3 regions of the Marinobacter nauticus ATCC 49840 genome follow, and region 3 is predicted to be linked to each of the others. Evidence: predicted binding sites of a transcription regulator. Region 3 holds the regulator's gene; each other region holds the start of a gene.
What was found. The regulator sigma-54, encoded in region 3, starts transcription at its own class of promoters, with help from an activator protein. The targets are predictions, from matches to a motif close to ANTGGCATNNANNTTGCTNT.
Positions count from the first base shown of each region.

Region 1 (5,099 bases), 520 kb from region 3:
GGTGCCATCGTAAAAACCGCTGTTTACGTAAGCCAGAAAGTTTTCCACGGTTTTGGGCGCAACATCGGGCCGAAGCTGAAGCACGAAAGAGCCCTCTGTCGTGACAAAACGGACCTCAGGAAGTGCCGGTTCCTCGTTCTGGGCCATGGCTGGTGAGGTGGACAGCAGAGTGGCAACGAAGGCAAACAGGACAGACATCACAATCGGGACGAGTTTTACGGGATTTGTCATTTCAAGGCAGCTCTCTGTTACAGGTGGTGACCAGAATACTGAGATAATCCGGTTATTACGTAGTTTGTGCAGATCTTAACAGATCATTACGCCATTAAGGGTAAATCAGAACAGCACGCTCAGAGGTTGTGGGCTACGCTTCACTTGACTGTTGAATACCGGGCCGGGTTGTACGGTGATCACTGATACTGCAGGAGGAATCTGGTGAGAATCCGTCAGGGTTTTGAAGAGAAATCCCGGCTTGGCCGGCTTTTGATCAATCGTGGCTACCTGTCTGAGGGTCAGCTGGAGGAGGGGCTTAGGGCTCAACGGGAGACCGGGCAGCGCCTCGGTGAGGTGTTAATCGCTGCCGGCTGGATCTCAGAGAGGGAGCTCCACCGCGTACTCAAGCATCAGTCGCGCTACCGGAATGCAGCAGCGCTGGTTACCATGGTCACCTTGCCATTTCAGCCCCTGGTGTCACTGGCGTCCAGCAACACCAATGCAGCGCAGATAGGCGCCGGAGCGGGCGAACTCTACGAGCGGAGCGGACTCACCCCCCTCTCGGAAGAGGAAATGTCAGGGGTGTCTGCACAAAGCGGTATTGGCCTGATGGAGCGTCTGGAGGCCGTGTCTTCCATGCCCGCCAGCGCCCGGGACGATCTCTCAGGAGAATCTCCCGATGTCGATGTGGTGGAAGGGATCAGACTGGCGGCAAATGTATTCGTGCCGGTGCTCAGTTTTCTGGATTCAGACCTTACAATTACGGGTGTGCATTACCGGGACTCAGAGCCTCGCTACTCGCTACAGGAAGACGGAGGCCTGAGGCTGGCATTTCCGGAGCGTATCGAGGAAATCCGGATGGATAATATTCGCGTGATGGGCGGCCAGACTCCACCCATGGGCAATGTCAGCATTCGCGATATCCGCTTTCACCCGGATTCCCAGATGACCATCTATACGCGTTGAAAATCTTGCCCTGAAACGAAAAATGCCCGGAAGATCTCCGGGCATTTCGTTGTCTGTGAGCGATGGGCGTATCAGGCGCTGGCCAGAATGTTGGTGCTTGAGACGTTGGTCTGCTGGCCTTTGGCACCATAGAGCTTCTGCTGGGCGGAAGCACCTCGGAAGATGTCGGTAAGGCGTGACAGGCGCTTTTGCAGGTGGCCAAGAATTCGGCCGTTGTTCTGATTCACGGCCTGGCATTCGCGCAAACGGGTGTCGGCTTCTTTCCAGAGTTGGTACAGCTCATCCATACCAGCGGCGCGAATGAAGCGTGATGGCTCTCCGGCATTGGGCTTGTAGCCCATATTCACCAGCAGGTGAATCTTCTTTTTGGCGCGTTCGCGTATGCCCTCAAGAATCTGGTTTTTCCGGCTGGTCATTTCCTGGAGGGGTTGGATATCCGCAGAGGAGAGCACGGATTTTTCCTGGTGGAGTACTTCCGCCAGCGACTCAAGCTGGCGGATATCTTCCTGAAGAATCGCTTTCAACTGTTCATGTGCAGTCATGCTTTACTCACCCGAAAATGCTTTTATCCATCTCAAGCATTTTCTGGGCCAGTTTCTGGGCATCTACCTTGTAGGTGCCGTTCTCAAGAGCAGAACGAATCTGTTCGATGCGATCATCGTCCATTTCGGGGTAGTCCCCCAGCTTCTGCTCAAGTTGCTTCAGGTTTTTCGCCTGATTGCTCAGGTTCACGTTTTCGCCACGGGCAGCGGGGCTCTGGGCCTTGGCTTGCTCGCCTGTGGGCGCCTGTGACGTTTGATTGCCTGAGGCTTTGTCGGCCGTGGTGCGCGTGGTGTTGACCTGGCCGGGGCCAATTCCATTTAAGTCAACTGACATATCAATACCTGCTTGCCTGGGGCCACAAGAAAGTGGCGTATTCGGGTTTATATCTGCTTAACGGCAAATCCGCGCCATACTTTAGTTACAAAACGGAAAACATTTGCCGCTCTTGCTGTTTGCCGCCTTACATCGGAATTTCGACCCGCCCGGGGCCGACGGCACGAGCTTTGACTGTCCGGGACGAGCGGAGGTTTTCCACCAGTACCTGTTCTCCAACGCCCGCGCTCGCCAGCGCCTTACCGCGAGATGATACCGAAAATGAGCCTGAGCGTGCGGTGATAATAACATGGTCACCCCGCTCAATCGCGTTGGGAGCTTCAAGGAGATCCGGGGTCATTACCGTGCCGGCGTTCACCGGGCGGCGCATCATCATGCCTGAAACGGACTCTTTGCGGGTGAGTACGCCGCGACGACTGGCATTGATCTGCACCGAATTTACGGTGACCAGATCCGGCGTCAGGCGCTCTCCGCGCGCCAGGGGACGGGCTGCTATCAGGGCGGGGCCATGAACCTCGACGCTGGTGGTAACGTACATTCTCCAGGGTCGCTCACCACTGCAGGAAACCAGGACCGACGGGCTGGTGGTCTGTAGCGGATCGCCCGCAAACTCGGCGTTCAGCCCCTGGTTGCAGGCAGCAAGGGCGATGCGGCTGTCGATAGCGCCAACTTCGTAGCGGCTCGTGTAGCCATCGGCAGCAAGGGTTCTGGACCACTCTGCCAGGAACGTCTGGGCAGCGTCACGGATGGCTTCAGCACTGGTTCTCTCTGAAGACAGAGTGATTGGGCTCAGTGATAGACACAATGCAGCCAAAAAGATGATTCGCATACGCACCGGTTTGTCCTATGCTGTCTGTATCTGTGTGTATTGTCGAAATCCGCTAAGGATTCGGGTTTTCGGGCCGTTAACCGTTAACAGGTTTGCAGGCGTCAAAGATTTGTCTTGGACAGGCCTGAAAACACCTTACAAAGGTCAAAGCAATATTGATGCCGGTAAAGGCGCGCCAGGAGTAAAGCATCATGACAGGGGTACTCGACAGCGTTAATCAGCGAACGCAACTGGTCGGTAAGAACAGGCTGGAATTATTACTTTTTCGGCTCCGGGGGCAGCAGCTTTACGGTATCAACGTCTTCAAGATTAAAGAGGTGCTGCAATGCCCGAAATTATCCTCGATTCCCAACAGTAAAACGGTGGTGAGAGGCGTTTCTCATGTTCGGGGGGAGACCATTCCCATTATTGATCTGAGCATGGCGATAGGGCTCGCGGGCATACCGCAGGAGCAGTTAGCCACAAGCTTTGTGATCATTACGGAATACAATCGTAAGACGCAGGGTTTTCTCGTGGCCGGTGTCGAGAGAATCATGAATATGAATTGGGAGGATATTCTTCCGCCACCCAAGGGTGCGGGAAAGGATGTTTACCTGACTGCGGTGACGAAGATTGATGATAAGCTGGTAGAAATCATAGATGTAGAAAAGATTCTTGCAGAAGTTTCTCCGCTCAGGGAAGATGTTACGGAGGAGTTGGTTGCCAGGAGTGCCGAACGTGTGCCGGGCCACTTGCCTGTGCTGGTGGTGGATGACTCTTCGGTGGCTCGTCGGCAGATCGAGCGTTGCCTGACCGCTATAGGAATGGAAGTGGTTACCAAAAACGATGGCAAGCAAGCACTGCACTATCTCAAAGAGATAACTCAGGATGGATCGCGCGCAAATGATCACCTGTCTCTGATTATCTCTGACGTTGAGATGCCGGAAATGGACGGCTACACCCTGGTTACCAGAATCAAAGAAGATCCGGCTCTGAAAGATATGTACGTAATGCTGCACACCTCGCTGAGCGGTGTCTTCAACCGGGCGATGGTGCAGAAGGTGGGCGCAGACGATTTCATGGCGAAATTCAGCCCGGATGAGCTGGCCGAGCGAGTAATGGAAATTATTGATCAGCACTGATGCTCGGCTGATGGTTTCACCCACGAAGAGATCCAATGAAAGCGGACATAACGCCCCAGGAATACGAAGCCTTTAAAAAGTTCCTGCAGGATGCGTGCGGCATCCTGCTGGGTGATAACAAACAGTATCTTGTAAAGAGCAGGCTTCGGCGCATTCTCGAAGAAAATAGCCTGAATTCCCTTGGAGAGCTTCTGGAACGATTAAAGAGGCCTGGAAGGGCAGGCTTGCGCGAGGTGGTCATCGACGCGATGACGACCAACGAGACACTTTGGTTCAGGGACAACCATCCGTTCCGGATTCTGCAGGAAAAGCTCTTGCCAGAGTTTGCCGAGCGCAGTTCACTCCAGCCGTTAAGAATCTGGTCTTCTGCCTGTTCTACTGGCCAGGAGCCATACTCCGTAGCCATGGTGATTGACGAATTCCGCCGCTCCCGGCCGGGTAAGCTGCGGGATGTAAAAGTCACGGCAACGGACATTTCCAAAAGCGTGCTGGAGGTTGCCCGCAGAGGCGAGTATGAAATGATCGCCATTGGCCGCGGGCTGTCCCCGGAGCGTCAAAAGCACTTTTTTACCCCCTCGGCCAACGGTGGTTGGCAGATTCGACCGCAAATCAAATCCATGGTGGAATTCAAGGAATTGAACCTGCTGGATCGATACATGCTTGGCAAGTTCGACATCATCATGTGCCGGAATGTGCTGATCTATTTCTCAGCGGAACTGAAAAAGGACATTCTTACCCGGCTGCATGGTGCTCTGAACCCCGGAGGCTATCTGATTCTTGGTGCTTCTGAGTCTTTGAACGGGCTTCCCAATCTCTACGAAATGGTCCAGTGTCACCCTGGCATCATCTATCGCAAAAAATAGCCCGGAACTGTTCAATGCGGAGTAGGGGACCGATGTGGAGAATCTGAACCTCCGACATCTCTATTATTTCTGGGTAATCAGTCGCGAAGGCTCTATTGCCCGGGCGAGCGAGGTACTCGACCTGGCACCCCAGACCCTCAGTGGCCAGCTTGCGACCTTTGAAGGCGCGGTGGGCGGCCGGTTATTCAGCCGCGAGCGCCGGCAACTGGTACTCACAGAACTCGGCCATAT
Region 1 is NC_017067.1:2,137,983-2,143,081, reverse strand. Features, by position in the region: gene MARHY_RS09995 (peptidylprolyl isomerase) at 1-231, opposite strand, end outside; gene MARHY_RS09990 (cyclic di-GMP-binding domain-containing protein, MshE-related) at 436-1,179, shown strand; gene MARHY_RS09985 (flagella synthesis protein FlgN) at 1,251-1,721, opposite strand; gene flgM (flagellar biosynthesis anti-sigma factor FlgM) at 1,729-2,055, opposite strand; gene flgA (flagellar basal body P-ring formation chaperone FlgA) at 2,183-2,890, opposite strand; gene MARHY_RS09970 (chemotaxis protein CheV) at 3,076-4,005, shown strand; gene MARHY_RS09965 (CheR family methyltransferase) at 4,041-4,868, shown strand; gene MARHY_RS09960 (LysR family transcriptional regulator) at 4,903-5,099, shown strand, end outside.
Region 1: flgA (flagellar basal body P-ring formation chaperone FlgA) is a predicted target of sigma-54. The motif match lies at 3,031-3,050, and genes of this name have one in related genera.

Region 2 (5,099 bases), 1.5 Mb from region 3:
AGTCCCGGGTCTTGTGGTAAGCCGGGTTCTGGAAAATGGTGGCCCGCGCCCGCGGATGCGGGATGTCCACTTTCACACTCTCGGCGATGCGAGCATTGGGGCCGTTGGACATCAGAAAGATGCGGTCGGAAAGGAGAATGGCTTCATCAACATCGTGGGTGATCATGAACACGGTCTGGCGGGTTTCTTCCCAGATCTTCACCAGTTCATCCTGAATCACTCCTCGCGTAAGGGCATCCAGCGCGCCGAAGGGTTCATCCAGCAGCAGGAGTTCCGGCTGGGTAGCGAAGGCCCGGGCGATGCTCACCCGTTGGCGCATGCCGCCTGAGAGCTGTGAGGGCTTGCGGTTCATGGCGTGCTCCAGGCCCACCATTTTCAGGTAGCGCTCGCTGTGCTCCCGCACCTTTTCCTTGGACCAGCCGGGCCAACGGGCTTTCACCGCAAATACGATGTTGTTCAGGGCCGTTTTCCAGGGCAGCAAGCTGTAGTTCTGAAACACCACGCCGCGCTCCAGGCCCGGGCCCTTTACTTCCTTGCCGTTCATCACCACGTTGCCGGCGCTGGCTTCGTCCAGGCCAGCCAGCACGTTCAGGATGGTGGATTTGCCGCAGCCGGAGTGGCCGATGATGCAGACGAACTCGCCTTTCTCCAGGGCAAAGCGGATATCCTCGAAGACGGTCAGCTCACCGCCCTGGCCATCCGGATAGACTTTGGACAGACCATCTACTTCCAGGAATGGTTTACTCATAACAGGTCTCCGTTCGGAGGGTTGAGGCCGGCATCGGCGGCCGGTGCCGGGCCGCTCATTCTTTGTACTCCACCAGTTTCTGGGCCTTGCCCAGGGCCAGGTCCAGCAGCATTCCCACCACCCCGATCATCAGGATGGAGAAGATCACACTGGCCAGATCCAGGTTGTTCCACTCGTTCCACACGTAGTAGCCAATGCCGGTGCCGCCCACGAGCATTTCCGCCGCCACGATGACCAGCCAGGCAATACCGATGGAGATGCGCATGCCGGTCAGGATGGTGGGCGCGGCCGCCGGCAGAATCACGGTTAACGCGGTTTTGATCGGCCCCAGTTCGTGGGTTCGGGCCACATTCACCCAATCCTGCCGGACATTGGCCACACCAAAGGCGGTGTTAAGCAGCATCGGCCAGATCGAGCAGATGAAGATCACGAAGATGGCCGAGGCGTCCGAGTCCTGGATTATGAACAGGGCCAGGGGCATCCAGGCCAGCGGCGAAATCGGCCGCAAAACCTGGATGTAGGGGTTCAGGGCCTTGTACATCAGTGGAGACATACCGATCAGGAACCCCAGGGGCAAGGCGATGGCCATGGCCGCCAGGTAGCCGGTAAGTACCCGGTAAACCGAATAGGCCAGCTGGATGCCGATACCCTTGTCGTTGGCGCCGGCGTCGTAGAACGGATTCGACAGCTCGGCCCAGGCCAGCTTGATCACCGCTGAAGGTGGCGGTACCCGGGATTCCTGGTCGGCGCCACCCATGAGCATTTCGTATTCACTCATTCCGGTCTGGGCTTCCGGCGGCTGGGTTGCCATTTCCCATAGCCCCAGGGCCACAATCAGGAACGACACCGACAGCAACGCCGCCCGTATGTTCAGGGAAGCCATGGTTATACCCTCCCGATGGCAAAACTGCGGGCATACTCTTCCGCGCTGTCCGGATCAAAAGTCTTGCCCATGATGGTGTGGGTCTTGTAGGTCTTGTCCGGCGCGCTGTAGCCCATCTCCTCCATGAGCTTGCCGGTTTCTCCAGCCAGGTAGACCTGCTCGGCGATGCCCTTGTAATCCACGTCGCCCTCGATGTAGCCCCAGCGCTTCATCTGGGTGAGGATCCACACACCCATGGAATGCCAGGGGAACGGATCGAAATCGATGCGATCCGGCACATTCTTCACCTCGCCCAGGCCGTCCGCGTAGTACCCGGTCAGCACCTGCTGTATTACCGGGACCGGCTGGTTCAGGTAGTTCTTGGGCGCGATGGCTTCGGAAATTTCCTTTCGGTTTTCAGGGTTGTTGGAGTATTGGGTGGCATCAATGATGGCGCGCAGCAGGGCTCCATAGGTATTCGGATTCTGAGTCGCAAACTGCTGGCTGCAGGCGAAGGCGCAGCAGGGGTGGCCTTCCCAGATATCCTTGGTAAGCATGTGAATGAAGCCCACCTTTTCCCACACGGCACGCTGGTTGAACGGGTCCGGTGACAGGTAGCCATCGAGGTTACCGGCACGCAGGTTGGCCACCATCTCGGGTGGCGGAACCACTCGGATCTGCACGTCCTTGTCCGGGTCGATACCGTTCTCGGCCAGGTAGTAACGCAGCAGGAAGTTGTGCATGGAGTATTCGAACGGCACGCCGAACTTGAAGCCCTTCCACTGCTTGGGATCGCGTTTGTCCTTGTGGTCCACGTGCAGCACGATGGCCTGGCCGTTGATGTTCTCCACCGCCGGCATGATGAACGGCTCCGGTGTGGAACCGGCACCCATGGTCATGGCCAGGGGCATTGGGGTAAGCATATGGGACGCGTCGTATTCACCGGCCAGGGACTTGTCCCGGGCCACCGCCCAGCCCGCGGTCTTGGTCACGGTCACGTCCAGGCCGTAGCGCTCATAGAAGCCCATGGGGTGAGCCATGATGATCGGCGTGGCGCAGGTAATGGGTACAAAGCCAACGTTCAGTTTGGTCTTCTCAAGCTTGCCGAGGGATTCCTTAACCGCGGCCTTGGCCTTGTCCATGGGGAACACGCTGCCCAGCAGCGCGGCGGCGGTGCCCGCACCCATCATTTTCATGAAGCTGCGGCGGCTGTGGTCGTTGTGGCCGAATACGGAGCGGACAACGGCGCTCTCGATGGCTCGGTCCATCATCTCTTCTGAATTCAGTGGCGCCTCCGATGCGTCCTGCCTGCTGACGGAAGATTTTAGGTCCAGCGAAATTGCCGGGGCGTCCTGGCCGGGCTTACAGTCCGGGCAGCCACAGGTTTTGGCGTGGATCAGCGATTTGTCTCCATCAAACGGATTACCAAGGCTCTTTGTCGTCATGGGGCACTCTCCTGAAGTACGGGTCGTTTATGCACTCTTGCGGTGCAGTAAAGTGGTGGCTCGGCTCCCGGAGAGAATCTGCTCCCGGGCCGACAACACGTTCTGGAGGAGATATCGCAGGGTTTGTGCCAACCCCAAAAAAATCTTTAACACCTTGTTTTATATTGCTTTTATTTTTCTTCGGTGCTTCCTGCCAATTACGAACTTTCGTAATTAACGATATTTCGTAGCCTCCACTACGAAATTTCAGAGTTGGCACAAGGTTTGTTCTGTCTCTGTCAGGCCAGAGAAAGGACAACCCGATGACAATCAAAGCCGCGATAACATCCACCAGTACCACCAGCTGGATTGACCACCTTCCGGAGGCGGCGCTGCTGGTGGATGCCGGGCGCGATCTCATCATCGCTGCCAACAGCGCCATGGGGCGGCTGGTCGGAACCGACAGACAGTCTCTGATTGGTACTCCCTGTACCCACCTGTTCACCGACCAGCGGCCTCAGCTCATCGCCTTTACCGAGGAAACCCTGTTTCGCAGTCATGGCTGGAGCCGGGATTTCATCCTGCAGCATCGGGATGGGCGCAACGTGGAGCTGGAGATTTCTTCCTCACGGGTGGGTGAAGCCGAATCCCAGAGCCTCCTGCTACTGCTTCGGGACCGGCGCCAGCTGCGCACCTTGCGGGAACGACACGACGCCAACCACTACCACCGGGGTGGCCTGCTGGAATGGCGGCGGGTAGAAGAACTGTTCAAGGACATGGAGCGGGAAAACCAGTTGATCCTGCACGCGGTGGGCGAAGGCATTTACGGGGTGGATGCCGAGGGACGGACGACCTTTGCCAACCCGGCAGCGGAACGCATGCTGGGCTGGCGCATTGACGAGCTGATGGGAAGGGTGATTCACCGGGTGGTGCACCACTCCCACGAAGACGGCAGCATCTTCCCCCTGAAAGAATGCCCTATCTATGCCGCGTTTCGGGACGCCAGTGTAAAACGGGTTGGCGAGGACTGGTTCTGGCGCAAGGATGGCACCGGCTTTCCGGTGGAATACACCAGTACGCCCATTATAGACAATGGCCACCCGGTTGGTGCCGTGGTGGTGTTTCGCGATATCTCTGCCCGGCTTGAGACTCAGAAGGAATTGCAAAAAGCACTGGAGGAAGTGGAAACCCTGAAACACCGCCTGGAAATGGAAAACGCCTACCTTCAGGAAGAACTCAGTGCGGAATACCACTTTCACGAAATTTTAGGCCAGAGCGATGCTATCAAAGCCATCGTGCGCAGAATCGGAATGGTCGCCCCAACCGATGCCAACGTGTTGATCACTGGGGAATCCGGTACCGGCAAGGAACTCATTGCCCGGGCCATTCATCAGTCGAGCAGCCGGAGGGATCGCCCCCTGATCCGGGTAAACTGCGCAGCGATTCCCAAGGATCTGTTTGAGAGTGAGTTCTTTGGCCATGTAAAGGGTGCCTTTACCGGAGCCGTCAGTGACCGGGTTGGTCGCTTCGAGCTCGCCGATGGGGGTACCCTTTTTCTGGATGAAGTGGGCGAGATCCCACTGGAGCTCCAGGGCAAGCTGCTGCGGGTCTTGCAGGATCAACAGTTCGAACGCGTGGGGGAAAACCACACCCGAGCCGTGGACGTTCGTGTCATTGCCGCCACCAACCGCGACCTGAAAACCGAGGTCCGGGACAAAAACTTCCGGGAGGATCTGTACTTTCGCCTGAATGTGTTCCCTATTGAGTCGGTGCCGTTGCGCCGACGTATCGAGGACATTCCCATTCTCGCCCAGGAGTTTCTGAACCGGGCGTGCCAGAAATTCAACCGGCCACCGCTGGCACTCCGGGAGCGGGACGTGGAAACGCTCAAAGCTTACCCGTGGCCAGGCAATGTTCGGGAGCTGGAAAACGTTATTGAACGTCAGGTGATCACAGCCGATGGCCGGCTGGATCTGGACCTGCAGGGTCCGGATTCTGCCGCCAGACACACGCTGGAACCCATGCCGCCAGCCAGGCATTTCGACGGTGAACTGATGACAGAGCA
Region 2 is NC_017067.1:1,202,574-1,207,672, reverse strand. Features, by position in the region: gene MARHY_RS05595 (ABC transporter ATP-binding protein) at 1-748, opposite strand, end outside; gene ntrB (nitrate ABC transporter permease) at 804-1,631, opposite strand; gene MARHY_RS05585 (ABC transporter substrate-binding protein) at 1,634-3,055, opposite strand; gene MARHY_RS05580 (sigma 54-interacting transcriptional regulator) at 3,358-5,099, shown strand, end outside.
Region 2: MARHY_RS05580 (sigma 54-interacting transcriptional regulator) is a predicted target of sigma-54. The motif match lies at 3,307-3,326, and genes of this name have one in related genera.

Region 3 (5,099 bases):
TTGGCGCAGCCGGGCGCAGAAAGTGCTGTCATTGAAGCGCTCCGCCAGCTGGCTCAGTAATTCCAGGTGTTCACTGGTGGCTTCTTTGGGGACGATCAGTGCAAACACCAGATCTACCGGCTGGTTATCGATAGCATCAAAGTCTACCGGCTCCTCCAGAGTCATCAGCACGCCGATGACCCGGTCCAGGCCTTCCAGTCGGCAGTGGGGGATGGCAATACCCTCACCGATACCGGTGCTGCCCAGCCGTTCGCGGGAGACCAGATTGTTGAAGATCTGGGTGTCGCTGAGGATTTCATCCTGAAAGTGAATCCGTTCAGCGATGAACTCCAGCACACGTTTCTTGCTTGAGGCCGGCACCTTACAGAGGGTCAGTTCAGGGGCAAGAATATTGTCGATGGTCAGGGATGGCTCGCTCATGGATCGACTGCATGTCCGTAAAAAAAAGGCTGCGGCCGGTTAGCCCCGCCGCAGCTCGTTTCATGAAACACCCGGTAAGGTTCGCGCTTCAGCGACCGCCGTTACCGTGCATCCGGTCTACGTTCTTTTCCTTGTGCTTGAGGATCTGACGGTCCAGCTTGTCGACCAGAGCGTCGATTGCGGCGTACATGTCCTCATTTTCTGCCTTTGCGTGAATCTCACCACCAATCACGTGCAGCGTGGCTTCCGCCATCTGGCGCACCTTCTCGACCTCCAGGGTGACCTGGCAGTTACTGATATGGTCGAAGTGACGCTCCAGCTTCTCGAACTTGGTGTTGACGTAATCCTTCAGAGCGGGAGTCAGTTCTACGTGATGGCCTGAAATGTTGAGTTGCATAGGCGTCTCCTGTTGTCATACTGCCGGCGTGCTTGCCGGCTTGCATGCCAGTGCATCTTGCACCGGCGAAAGTTTAAACCAGGCGTTTTCGTTCGTTCGAGGGAGGAATATGCATGGCCTCCCGGTATTTGGCGACGGTACGCCGCGCCACGTTGATTCCCTGTTCCCCTAGCATGGCTGCAATTTTGCTATCGCTCAATGGCTTTTTCGGGGTTTCCTCGGCAATCAGCTTCTTGATCATCGCCCGGATGGCTGTAGACGAGCATTCGCCGCCCTCGGCGGTGCTGACGTGGCTGGAGAAAAAGTACTTCAGCTCGAAAATACCGCGGGGCGTGTGCATGTACTTCTGGGTGGTAACCCGGGAAATCGTGGACTCGTGCATTTCCACCGCCTGGGCAATGTCAGACAGGATCAGAGGCTTCATGGCTTCTTCGCCCTGATCCAGGAACCCTTGCTGGTGTTCAACGATGCGGGTGGCCACTTTCAGCAGGGTTTCATTCCGGCTTTGCAGGCTCTTGATAAACCATTTCGCTTCTTGCAGCTGGTCGCGCAGGTAGGTGTTATCGGCACTGCTGTCAGCCCGGCGGATCAGTGACGCGTAGCTGGCATTCACCCGGATACGCGGAGCGATTTCCGGGTTGAGTTCAACCCGCCATCGGCCTTCGTGTTTGCGTACGATAACGTCCGGGATAACGTAATCTGGTTCGGCCCGGTCCACGACATCGCCAGGGCGCGGGTTCAGGCTGGTGATCAGGGCCAGTACCTGTTTCAGCTGGTCTTCCTTGAGCCGGCTGCGGCGTAACAGCTGCGCGTAGTCCCGGTTGCCAAGCAGATGCAGGAACTGGGTAACCACCAGTCTCGCCTGGCGCAGCCAGGGGGTATCCGGTGGCAGCTGATTGAGCTGAATAAGGAGGCATTCCTGGAGATCACGAGCGAACACGCCGGGCGGGTCGAAGTGTTGCAGGCGGTGGAGTACCGCTTCCACTTCGTCCAGTTCTAACGGGTCTTCTTCGGTTTCGTCCAGCAGGCCTGCGTGAATGTCCTCAATGTCAGACGTCAGGTAGCCGCGCTCATCCACAGCATCCAGCAGCGCGTGGGCAATGGCCTGATCCCGCTCGCTCAGAGGCGTCAGGTTCAGCTGCCACTCGAGGTGATCCTGCAGGGTTTCGGTAGGCGAGTTCCGGGTTTCGAAATCCGATTCGTGTTCGTCTTCGCCTTTGCTGGCCGGAGCCGGGGCAGACTGGTAGATGTCGTCCCAGGCGGTATCCACTGGCAGATCATCGGGAATGTTGTCCGGAATATCGTTCTCGGACGACCAGTCCGGGCCGTTCTCGGTTTCGTCCCAGTCCGGGCTCGCGTCCTGGTGGCTGTCGTCCTGGTTGGCCTCAGAGCTGGAAGCGTCACTGTGCTCGTGCTCTTCGCGCTCGTCGCCTTCCGCGTGCTCATCGTCCTCTGAGGTTTCCAGCATGGGGTTGGATTCCAGCGCCTGCTGGATTTCCTGCTGGAGATCGAGGGTAGAAAGCTGTAGCAGGCGTATGGCCTGCTGCAGCTGGGGCGTCATGGTCAGACTCTGGCCCAGCTTAAGCTGTAATGAGGCTTTCATAACCATGGCTCAAGATCCATAACTCATGGGCATCCCGGTTGTTGCTTTGCCGGCGCACAGGCCGAAAAAAATGTTGTACGCTGGTTACTTGCCATTGTCTGTGAACAGTATAAGCAAGTTTTTTGCCGAGTTTACTTGCTACAGATCATCAAAACAATCAGACCTCGGATAAACCCTGTTTTATCAGGTCAGAGCCGGAACTCATCACCCAGATACACTTCTTTCACTTGCTGGTTTGCCAGAATGGCTTCGGCATTGCCGGAGGCGATGATGTGGCCGCCGGAAACGATGTAGGCATTCTCGCAGATGTCGAGGGTTTCCCGAACGTTATGGTCGGTAATCAACACGCCTATACCTTTATCCCGCAGGTGCCGGATAATGTGCTTGATGTCACTGACGGAGATAGGGTCTACGCCCGCGAAGGGTTCGTCCAACAGGATAAACGCGGGCTCCATGGCCAGCGCCCGGGCGATTTCAACCCTGCGGCGTTCGCCTCCGGATAGCGCCATACCCACGCTGTCTCGGATGTGAGTAATATGAAACTCTTCCAGCAACTCTTCCAGCTTGGCCTCCCGTTCCGCCCGACTCATGCCTTTGCGGGTTTCGAGGATGGCCATGATGTTGTCCCGCACGGTCAGTTTGCGAAACACGGAGGCTTCCTGGGGCAGGTAACCGATGCCCTTGCGGGCGCGCCCATGCATTGGCAGTGGGGTGATGTCCTGGGTGTCGATGGTGATCCGGCCGTGATCCGCAGGCACCAGGCCCACGATCATGTAGAAGCAAGTCGTCTTGCCGGCGCCGTTGGGGCCGAGCAGGCCGACAATCTCTCCGGAGCGAATTTCCAGAGAAACGTCCAGTACTACTTTTTTCTGCTTGTAGCTTTTTGCCAGATTACTGGCCCTGAGAACTGCCATCCGAATCTTTCCCGTCACTGGATTGAGCTGAATTACGAGGCTGAATCACCATTTCCACCCGGCCGGAGCCGCCGTCGGATGGCGTGCCGCCTTCCGCAGTAACAACGCGGCGAACGGTGTCGTAGTGGATGACATCGCCCCGGAATACGTTGCCGTCTTGTTCAATAACGGCCTGGCGTTCAAAAATGACCAGGTTTTCATCGCCAGACCAGGTGATGTTCAGGGCCTTGGCATCGGTCATGCCTTCGCCTTCCTGGCCGGGTTGCCGGTAATGGGCGGGGTTGCCGGCGGCTTCAATCCGGCTGACACCCTGTTGGTTGCGGTAAAGTACCACCCGATCCGCGTCCAGCCGGGTTTCGCCCTGAATCAGTTCGACAGCGCCGGTGTAAACGGCCGTTCCGGCGCTTTCATCCAGGCGGGCCGAATCTGCACTGACCTTTATGGGGATATCGGAATCCAGGTTGAATGCCGATGCCGGGCCGGCCAGCAATGCCAGGGCCAGAATCGCTGGCCGGCAGAAAGATCGTTTACCTGACGGTTTCATATTGTCCCTCTACCCGGGAGTTGAGTTCGAGAATGCGTTCGTTGATCCAGGCTTTCATGCCGGTGGAGCGGGTGACGCCGAAAGGCTCGGTGATGGTCACCGGCTGGTCGGTATAGACGGTGCCGTTGCTGTTGTCCAAGGTCAGCGCCCCGGTCTCCAGAATGGCTTCGCGGCCTTTGGACTGTCGGGTCAGTCGGACGTTCCCCATCAGTTCCAGCATTTCATTGTTCTGCTGAAGGCTACCTTCATTAGACTCGATGAGCCAAGGTTCGGGACTGCCCTCACTGAAAAGTCGGGCTCTCGGCGTATCCAGATGAGCCGTGCCGGTTGCTTCAAACTGCTCAATTCTGGGGCTTTTGAGATCAAACTGGAGGTTCCCTTGCTCATCCCAGGCGCGGTATTGGCCGCCGATCACAAAGCCGTCGGGCTCTGCGGGCCCCCGTAGTTCGCTGGCGGCATTCCGCGAACTGACAGGCTCGTCACTTTGCCACAGCAGAAAAACGGTTGCTGTTACGGTGGCGGCAAGGGCCAGGGCTGTAATCCGCCGTTTGCCACGATCGCCGAAAAGCCGCTCGGTGATCATGCTGGCTCGTCCAGATAGGGGGCAAGAGTGTTGTCCAGATGCCCTTGCGCCCAGAGCAGGAGATCGCAGGCCTCGCGCACAGCGCCCTGTCCACCGGGGCTGCGGGTACAGTAGTCGGCGTGTTGCTGAACCAGCCAGTAGCCGTTGGGTACCGTGATGCCAAGGCCGGCAAAACGCAGCGCGGGCAGGTCGGGCAGGTCGTCGCCCATGTAGGCAATCTGCTCCGGCGCAAGGTTCATATCCCGGATCAATTCCAGTAATGCAATTTTTTTGTCTTCGCGACCCTGCATCAGGTGCGGGATGCCCAAGTCCGACATTCGTCTTTCCGTAAGCGGAGAGCGTCGTCCGGTAATCACCGCCACGGTGATGCCTGCCTGCATCAGTTGTTTCAGGCCCAGGCCGTCAAGAATGTTGAAGGCCTTGAGTTCATCGCCGCTGGCACTGAAATAGAGGCGGCCATCGCTCATGATGCCGTCCACGTCCAGGGCGATCAGGCGAATGTCCGAGGCTTTGGCCTTCAGGGCTGCGTCCCAGTGGGTTTGTAACGGATGCGCTGTCTGAGTCATCAAATCACTCCGGCCCGCAGCAGGTCGTGCATATTAATGGCGCCCACCAGGGTGCCGTTTGCGTCGGTAACC
Region 3 is NC_017067.1:2,659,150-2,664,248, reverse strand. Features, by position in the region: gene ptsN (PTS IIA-like nitrogen regulatory protein PtsN) at 1-420, opposite strand, end outside; gene hpf (ribosome hibernation promoting factor) at 509-817, opposite strand; gene MARHY_RS12395 (RNA polymerase factor sigma-54) at 891-2,420, opposite strand; gene lptB (LPS export ABC transporter ATP-binding protein) at 2,609-3,334, opposite strand; gene lptA (lipopolysaccharide transport periplasmic protein LptA) at 3,312-3,878, opposite strand; gene lptC (LPS export ABC transporter periplasmic protein LptC) at 3,862-4,461, opposite strand; gene MARHY_RS12375 (KdsC family phosphatase) at 4,458-5,027, opposite strand; gene MARHY_RS12370 (KpsF/GutQ family sugar-phosphate isomerase) at 5,027-5,099, opposite strand, start outside.